DNA from 4 places in the Sporolactobacillus caesalpiniae genome. Region 1 is predicted to be linked to each of the others. Evidence: predicted binding sites of a transcription regulator. Region 1 holds the regulator's gene; each other region holds the start of a gene.

Region 1 (2,209 bases):
TTTCATCATCTGATTAATTTTCTTTTGTGACGGGTGCTGGCCCATTTGCGCCATCATCACGCGCAACATGTTCTCATTAATCGGCGGGTTTTTCTTAAGATAGTTCATCATATATTTACGGGCGATTAAAAAGCCGAGGATCAATCCGGCTGCCAAGCAAATGACGCCCACGAGTATGTACCAGAGCATTCGTATGCTTCCTCCTTGTGTCAATTATCCATAGTTCAGTTTACACTATCTCATGATTTCCGGTCAACCTTGTACTCCTTGAAATCGTTCATTTCATCAAAAGATAGATAAAAAAAAGAAAGCGTGTTCTTATAATAATAAGAAAAGCTTTCTTCTGAAGGAGGATGAAAAATGGCCATTAATAATTGTAAAATCATTAACGGTTAAAAACTTCGCAAACACCAAAAATCAGAAAGGGAAAAAGCGTTTGTACCAATACATAAACATCTAAATCCCTTTGTTATATAACAGTATATCACAAAAACATACTTCTGCCAACGTAAAATAACCCACTCATAAATTTAACAACTCACTTTTTCACCGGAATGATAAGCCTTTGATTTGGAATTATGTGATCACGGATTAATCCATTCTTACTCTTTGTCCAACTGACGAATGCCTGTTTTGAGAGCCCTGGATTCTCATTTTGGTATTTTGTGGCAATAGACCAAAGCGAATCCCCCGCTTTAACCGTAATTTTTTCATAGTTATTTTGATCAGCAGCAACTGTATTTGTTAATGTCAAAAATAAAACAACTGTCATAATACAAAACAAGATAAGAAACGAAAGACCTTTTGTTTTTTTATTCGGAACTAAATTCATTTAAAATTTCCCCCTCTAAGGAATGTGTGTTCTCGAGAACTTTTGTTCGTTGTAACTATCTTAATGCGAACGTGCATTTGTGTCAATGGTTTTAGAACAAATGTTTGCTTCTGTTTTTTTTGAATGGTATACTATTGACAAGATAAGGAAAAGGAGAAGCATTATGAAAATCTCAAATCGGCAGCAGTCTATATTAGATTTTATAAAACATGAAGTTGCGAGCAAAGGCTATCCACCATCGGTACGTGAAATTTGCGACGCCGTCGGACTCGCATCGAGCTCAACGGTGCATGGTCATCTTGCACGCCTAGAAAAAAAAGGATATATCCGGCGTGATCCCACGAAACCAAGAGCTATTGAAGTGTTGGACCATGACAATGATGTATTTACGGAAAAGACAGTAAATATTCCTGTTATTGGAAAAGTAACCGCCGGGCTCCCAATCAGCGCCATTGAAAATATTGAAGAATATTTTCCCATTCCAAGTTCAATGGTTGAGGATGCTGACGCATTTATTCTTAACGTATCCGGCGAAAGCATGATCAACGCAGGCATTCTTGATGGAGACAAGGTAATCGTCCGACAGCAGCATACAGCTGAAAATGGTGAAATTGTTGTTGCGATGACCGATGAGGACGAAGCAACTGTTAAGCGTTTCTTTAAGGAAAAAGACCATGTAAGACTTCAGCCGGAAAACTCACTGATGGATCCAATATTACTTGATAATTGTGTTATTCTTGGGAAAGTCGTTGGTGTCTTCCGGTCAATCAAATAACCTGATACACAGATTCAAAGAACAATGTATGCAAAAGCCTCGGAGAAACTAGTGATCTTCCGAGGTTTTTCTATAAGCAAGAAAGGATGATTTTGGTCCGGATACTAAGATAAGTGGCATTTTAAAGATATGAAAGGTGAGATGCCTGCAGGAGCGTCTCTGTTGATTGCGAGGCAGGGAGCTCCCCGCAGATAATGGTCTGTTCGAGGAGGCTTCCAGATCGCCCCAAGCGAACAATCGGAGCGTACACAAAAATCAGTATGGTTTAAGGCCAAGCACAGCTTGGTTTTTCCTAACAGGTAAAGAAAGTTTATCGTTTTGCCTTGCCGGTACGACGATATGGTCATAAGATTCGGATGGACGATTAGGTAAGCCGCCCAATCTAAGAAATAAACGGAAAAATTCCGCTTATTTAGAAAATGAATGAAAAAATAGCTTAAATAGACGGAAAAATTCCGCTTATCGCATCGAAAAACGTGAAAATAGAGGGCTTTTCCGTGCATAAGCGGAAAAATTACCCTTATTTACCTGTAAAACAAGCACCATGATGCAAATAGCCGGAAAATCTCCGCTTATTTTATTCCGGCCACGTTACTTAATTA
Region 2 (2,209 bases), on a different contig from region 1:
TGCTTTTCCTAGAAAACGACCAATGGAAATTAAAACAAAAGACAAATAGTTGAACGTCAATTCGAATACTATGATCGATTTGGAATGGAAAGGTAAGAAGTGTTTACCGACATACCATGAAATCGAAACCAAGGCTCTAAATGAAGCGCTGCCCGCAGATCGAGGATACCAGTTGAATTGTGGAGGATGATCGTTAGTTGCTAGGAAAATTCGCTCTGGGACGTACTTGACGTTAGTAGTGGTTCTTTTAGCGCCGGATCGGCTATACTCGTTTTCTCTAATCTTTTCTTTTTTATATGTGCTTGCCAATGTTAAAAAGTGACTGAATTTGAAATCGAGTACAGTAAAGTGAATTTTTGTTTATTTTTTTTAAACCGTTTACACAGTCATACCTATAACGTGGTAGTATAATTAATAGACAACATCTGCTTGACTTGGCCTGGATAAGATGGAGAGGAGGGACCTATATATTGAAATCGACGGGTATTGTGCGTAAAGTTGATGAATTAGGACGTGTCGTTATTCCGATTGAGCTTAGGAGAACTTTGAATATCAAGGAGGGTGATCCGCTCGAAATCTTCACTGAAGATGAACGGATTATTTTCAAAAAATATGTGCCTAATATGGCATGCCAGATTACGAATGAGGTGTCGCCGGATAATTTGGTACTTGCGAATGGAAAGCTGATTCTGAGTCGCAAAGTGGCAAAAAAAATTGTGGATGAAATTGAAAAGTATATTGGCGAAGATATTAATTCGTAAATGATTCCGAAGAGAACTTCTGTGGCGTTTTGCCATGGGAGTTTTTTAATTTCGCTCAATCATAGAAAAAGTCCGTACTGGTTATCCTGTTTATGCTTTTATCTGCTAAGCTGCGGTGATGAAAAATATTGGGAATGTCCGTTCGCTTTCTGCTGTGTAGTTATGCTATAATTTAAGAAACAATTTTTCTATCTTGGACAAATAATGCACGTTATTCATAGAAAAACGAGAAAAGATTGGAGGACGTTACTATGGATTTTCAGCTTGCGTCCCATTTTCAGCCGCAAGGTGATCAGCCGGAAGCGATTCGGTCACTCGTCAATGGGATTATGGACGGTGAAAAACACCAGACATTGCTTGGAGCGACAGGAACAGGCAAAACATTTACCATGTCGAATGTCATTGCTCAGGTGAATAAGCCGACATTGGTCATTGCACACAATAAAACGCTTGCCGGGCAGCTCTATAATGAATTCAAGGAATTTTTCCCGAACAATGCCGTTGAATATTTTGTCAGCTATTATGATTATTATCAGCCGGAAGCCTATATTCCGCAGACGGATACCTATATCGAAAAAGATTCGAGCATCAATGACGAGATTGACAAGCTGCGCCACTCGGCCACAAGTTCATTGTTCGAGCGGCGTGACGTGATTATTGTCGCCAGTGTGTCCTGCATTTACGGTTTAGGTTCTCCTGAAGAGTACGGGTCAATGGTGCTCTCACTCAGACCGGGCATGGTGAAGGAGCGGGACGCGATGCTGCGTCAGCTCGTCGATATCCAATACGCGCGCAACGACATAAACTTTACCCGCGGTACGTTTCGTGTGCGCGGCGATGTTGTCGAGATCTTCCCGGCGTCGCGTGACGACCACTGTATTCGCGTCGAATTTTTCGGTGATGAAATTGAGCGCCTGACGGAAATGGATCCGATGACCGGAGAGCTTGTCGGTGAACGCGAACATGTAGCCATTTACCCGGCTTCTCACTTTGTTACCGGCCAGGAAAAAATGAAACGAGCAATCGTGAATATTCAAAAAGAGCTTGAGGACCGTTTAAACGTACTTAACGAAAACGGAAAGCTGCTGGAAGCACAGCGGCTGGAACAGCGCACGCGCTATGATCTGGAAATGATGGAAGAGGTTGGCTTCTGCTCAGGCATTGAGAACTATTCCAGACATTTGACGTTCCGAAAACCGGGAGAATCACCGTATACGCTCATGGACTATTTTCCAAAGGATTTCTTAATTATGGTTGATGAATCGCACGCCACACTCCCACAGATTCGCGCGATGTACAACGGTGACCAGGCCCGAAAGAACATGCTCGTTGACCATGGATTCCGCCTGCCTTCGGCGAAGGATAACCGGCCGCTGAAATTCGAGGAATTCGAAGAGCGTGTCAACCAAATTGTCTATGTCTCCGCAACACCTGCAGACTATGAATTG
Region 3 (2,209 bases), on a different contig from region 1:
GAAACACGAGGATTCATCTTTCCCTGTACTAGCAAATATGACAGGTGATCATTCATTGGGTGAACTCTATAATTCAGCTCATTCAACGGCGCCTGCCATCGATTTAATCGCTGCTTCGCTCAATCCGGTCAATTCACTGATTTCAGCATGACTCATTCCTTTTTGCAGCAGCTTCCGGGCAACCTGTTCAATTCCCTCTTTCTTTCCGCGATCATAAAAGGAATTGGGCCACTTGAGCACTTCTTCTCGAATTTCGTCTGGGAGTTTTTTCGCTTGGTCCATCAATTGATCCACCTCTTCCTTTTCTAATTGAAGATAGGTCTCGAAAAATCCATTGATCATGCTCTCACGCGCTTCTCCAAGATGCATGTGGATCATTTGCCTAATAAAAGCGAGTCGTACTTGTACACGTTCCCTTTTCGAGTAGTTCATCCTGCTCATCAGCGCGGCGGCGGCCGGATTATTGCTGTTCATAAATTTTCGCCAGTTCATTCTGGAAAGTTCGAGTTTCAAAAAATGGAACTCGCTAACAATCATTAGATGAGGCACTTTCACCACAAATTCGTCCGATTCATCTCTAACTCCATCATAACTGAAAATGGCGATTGGTAAAACAGGTTTTCGAAATTTCAGATAGATCATGCTGTAATAGATATACATCCGTTCAGAAAAATCTTCTTGGTAATAATTCTGTGCTTCAAGATGGACAATCAGAATGACGTCTTTTTTTGATTTCAGCTTCGTTTCCGCGATAACATCTGCCCGTTTTTTGTCGCCTTCGATCATATCTGCGAACAGTTCCTCGGAAAGAAATTTTTTCTCGGAAAGATCAAGCGCCTGGTAAATTTTTGGGAAGAAGGCTTCGAGAAATTCATCAAAAAACTCGTGCAGCAGGACTTTAAAGCGTCGGTCGTGGTCTATAGACATAGGAAGCCTCCTTGCGAGGTATGTTTCGGTCATGCGAAAGGAATGTGTGGAACGAATCGAGAAGAGAACAAACGGTCGTGTTGGCTATTAGTATACCTTATATTGAAATAAAATGCGTCAATTATTTTGGACAGTTGATGTGTATGACCGAAGATTCAGTATCGGTTTCGTCTTCTATCGAGCATAGGCACTGCACTCGAACCATTCATAAAGGCGACCCGCGATCAATTCACCTGTTACAGTTGCTGCCGCTTAACTGATGAAGTTTTCAATCATCTGCCAAGTTATTCGTTCACCTGCTTGAGATGCGGTTTACCTGAATCAACCAAAGTGGTTGTTGAGGATTCCGCTGCTTTGTGTAGCCAGGTTCCGTTTCTCCAGAAGTTCTAAAACGAGTTAACTAAAATTCAGATAATTCCCTAGACAATAAAAAAAACCGGGCGTTGTCGCATGTGAGCGATACGTCCCGGTTTCGGTGAATTACTTAATTCAATTGCTTAGCTGTCAGCCGATATGCTGCTTGATACGTTCAGCCAATGCTTCTTTCGGCTGGAAACCAACAACTTTGTCGACCACTTCGCCATCTTTGAACAAGAACATCGTTGGGATGCTCATAACTCCGTACTTGCTCGCAGTAGCTTGATTTTCATCAACATCCAACTTAACAATTTTAAGATTATCCGCTAATTCGGAATCAACTTCTTCAAGAACTGGAGCCATCATTTTGCATGGTCCGCACCATGTTGCCCAAAAATCAGCAAGTACGAGTCCTTTTGACGTTTCATCCGTAAAATTTGCATCATTTACCTGACTAATTGCCATTACTGAAAAACCTCCTCAAAAAGTTCAAAATGCTCTATGTCACAAAGTATAGCATGTGCAAGAAGCAGATGCCATTATTCAGCTTGGCGCCCGCGTCACTTGAATTCAACGACGGTCACGCCGCTTCCGCCCTCGCCTTGTGCACCTAATCGTGACGCTTTCACACGTGGATGACGATCAATCAATTGAGTCACGCCTTTTCTAAGCGCGCCGGTTCCTTTCCCATGAATAATGGAGACGCGCGCGTAACCGGCGAGCAAGGCCTCGTCCAAATACTTCTCGACCTTAAGCATCGCGTCTTCATAACGCTCACCGCGCAAGTCCAATTCCGGACGCACGGTTTGCCCCGATGTACGCACGTTCACAACCGGTTTGACTTTCTTTTTTTCTTTAACTTTCTTCAAATCACTCGCCTTGACATTCATTTTTAAAATGCCGGCTTGAACCAGATATTCCTGAT
Region 4 (2,209 bases), on a different contig from region 1:
TCCTCGAGCTCGGGCACTCGTAATAATATTGCGCGCTGCCTGCTCCACTTCTTCGCGACGGTTCGCGGCTTCAGTCATCACGACTCCGTCCGTAGCCTCGCTCACTTGATAAGGATAGTGTCCGAAATGCAGATTGATGTTCCTCAACGCATCTGTTTCAGATCGGTGCACGTCTCTTTTCAAGATAATCGGTTCGATCGTTTGCCCGCTCGATTCCGCCCTCTCCTTTAATTGCAAAAATAGGAGTGCAGGATGCCGGAACATCGAAAATTCGTCAGGTGCACGATCGTAGATTTGATCTGTGCCAAGTGCGATCGTAACATGCTTACACGTTGTCATCAGTTGTTCAACAACTAGCATTTCTTGCGGTGTCATCGTTTGAAAGCCATCAATCCAAACATCTGCCTTTTTAAGAAAGCCAGCACCGTCTATTCGCTCAACCATTAATTTTAAATAATCTTCGCTATCAATGTACTTGCCTTCCAAAGCCTGATTGAACGACTGATAGATTAATGATAAGTCATGAAGCTTGTCCTTCAAGAGAAGCTGATCAGCACGATCTCCATTAATTCGTTCTGCTTCGGCAGCAATTTCTTCAGGTTCAAGACAAAAGCGCTTGAACTCGATCAGCGTATCACTGAGCAGATCATAAAATCCGCTCTGTTGCGACGCTTTTCGGAACAGGCGAAAATCCTTCTTACTCTGCTCGACAATCTTACGCAGCAGCATGGAAACACCCGTCGCATTCAAATGCCGCCGCGTCGCTCCTCCGGATTGCTGCAGCACGCGCAAGGCGAGACGAGGCATGCTGTACACATTTAACCGAGTCATACCGCCCAATTCGGGTGTCGATGCCAGCGTATACTCCATGCTGAACGTCATGTGTTCGGGAACCAAATAAATCAGCGGTGTCCCATCCGGCTGTTCACGCAACTGCTTTCGAATTTCCGACAAGCAATCCGCAGTCTTCCCCGTTCCCGGTCTTCCCAAAACAAATCGAACAGACATAGTTTCTCTCCCCCTGATCATCGTTCTATAAATAAAGATCCGAAATGCGGATCAAATGTTTATCAATACATTTATACGACAATTATAGCACACAGGGAACGTTTGTTCTTTTAATTACATTTGCTGTTATTTTATATGTCCAAAAGTAAAAGCCACAGAGATTCGCACCTCTGTGGCTTTTATTTTTCCTGTTCATATTGAACCGTGTAAATTTCATTTCCGGTATTTACCTACTTTTTCCTCAATCGATGTACCCTGCGGACGAAAATGAATTTTCACTTCAGCTGCAACTTCATCGGCACCTGCTTCTACTGTCGCATACACGGTTTTCTTTACGACATCGAGCAGTTCGTCAAGTTCACCTTCAAGAATCGTTTCGAGCGCAGTCACTTCGTACTTCACTCCGGACTCTTGAATCACTTTTATCGCTTCATCAACCAGTCCATATGTGTCCTTTTCTTTTGAAAAGGGCAGAATTTGAAGTCCTACATTGCTGATTGGCATCGGTAGCATCCCCCGAATTCATTTTACTCTTCGTCCCAAACCTTCACGTTTTTCATAACATCGCCGTTTTGCATGGCGAGCACGGTTTCCAATCCGCTCGTTACTTGTCCGAAAACCGTATGAACACCATCCAAATGCGGTTGCGGCTCATGGACAATGAAGAACTGACATGATCCTGTATCGCGTCCGGCATGTGCCATGGAAAGCGCCCCGGCAACATGTTTGCGCGGATTACCATCCGTCTCACACTTGATCGTGTACCCTGCGTCGCCCATCCCAGTTCCTGTCGGATCGCCGCCCTGGCTGACAAACCCGGGAATAACACGGTGAAAAGTCACTCCATTATAAAAGCCTGAGTTAGCCAGCTTTTCAAAATTAGCGACCGTATTCGGCGCATCTTCCGGGAAGAAATCAATAGCAATCACTTCACCGTTTTCCATCGTAATTGAACCTTTTTTCATATAAATCCTCCGTCCTGACACCTTTTCTCGGCGCGGTTTGTCGTCAACGCTTTCTATTATATACAAAAATAAGGACGATCGCTGATATCCCGACGAAAAAACCGCCGGCACAATAACCTGCGAGAATATCCGTGAAATAATGGACACGCAAAAATGGGCGGCTGAACCCGATCAGTAAGATCATCGCTACACCTAAAGCAACCCAGACAATTCGAATCCATTTTGATTTAATCAGT

What was found. The regulator LexA, encoded in region 1, represses DNA repair genes until DNA is damaged. The targets are predictions, from matches to a motif close to CGAACATATGTTCG.
Region 2: a site for LexA is predicted at 893-906, ahead of uvrB (excinuclease ABC subunit UvrB). Genes of this name have one in related genera too.
Region 3: a site for LexA is predicted at 992-1,005, ahead of ABWW58_RS01285 (Rpn/YhgA-type helix-turn-helix domain-containing protein). Genes of this name have one in related genera too.
Region 4: a site for LexA is predicted at 1,104-1,117, ahead of addB (helicase-exonuclease AddAB subunit AddB). Genes of this name have one in related genera too.

The regions. Positions count from the first base shown of each region.
Region 1 is NZ_JBEVCB010000006.1:54,864-57,072, reverse strand. Features, by position in the region: gene ABWW58_RS12650 (YneF family protein) at 1-189, opposite strand, end outside; gene yneA (cell division suppressor protein YneA) at 539-832, opposite strand; gene lexA (transcriptional repressor LexA) at 993-1,607, shown strand.
Region 2 is NZ_JBEVCB010000002.1:542,500-544,708, reverse strand. Features, by position in the region: gene ABWW58_RS05990 (cell division protein) at 1-53, shown strand, start outside; gene ABWW58_RS05985 (AbrB/MazE/SpoVT family DNA-binding domain-containing protein) at 471-761, shown strand; gene uvrB (excinuclease ABC subunit UvrB) at 1,013-2,209, shown strand, end outside.
Region 3 is NZ_JBEVCB010000001.1:280,711-282,919, reverse strand. Features, by position in the region: gene ABWW58_RS01285 (Rpn/YhgA-type helix-turn-helix domain-containing protein) at 79-927, opposite strand; gene trxA (thioredoxin) at 1,432-1,749, opposite strand; gene ABWW58_RS01275 (endonuclease MutS2) at 1,845-2,209, opposite strand, start outside.
Region 4 is NZ_JBEVCB010000002.1:365,284-367,492, forward strand. Features, by position in the region: gene addB (helicase-exonuclease AddAB subunit AddB) at 1-1,008, opposite strand, end outside; gene ABWW58_RS05145 (thiamine-binding protein) at 1,222-1,512, opposite strand; gene ABWW58_RS05150 (peptidylprolyl isomerase) at 1,536-1,973, opposite strand; gene ABWW58_RS05155 (phosphatase PAP2 family protein) at 2,017-2,209, opposite strand, start outside.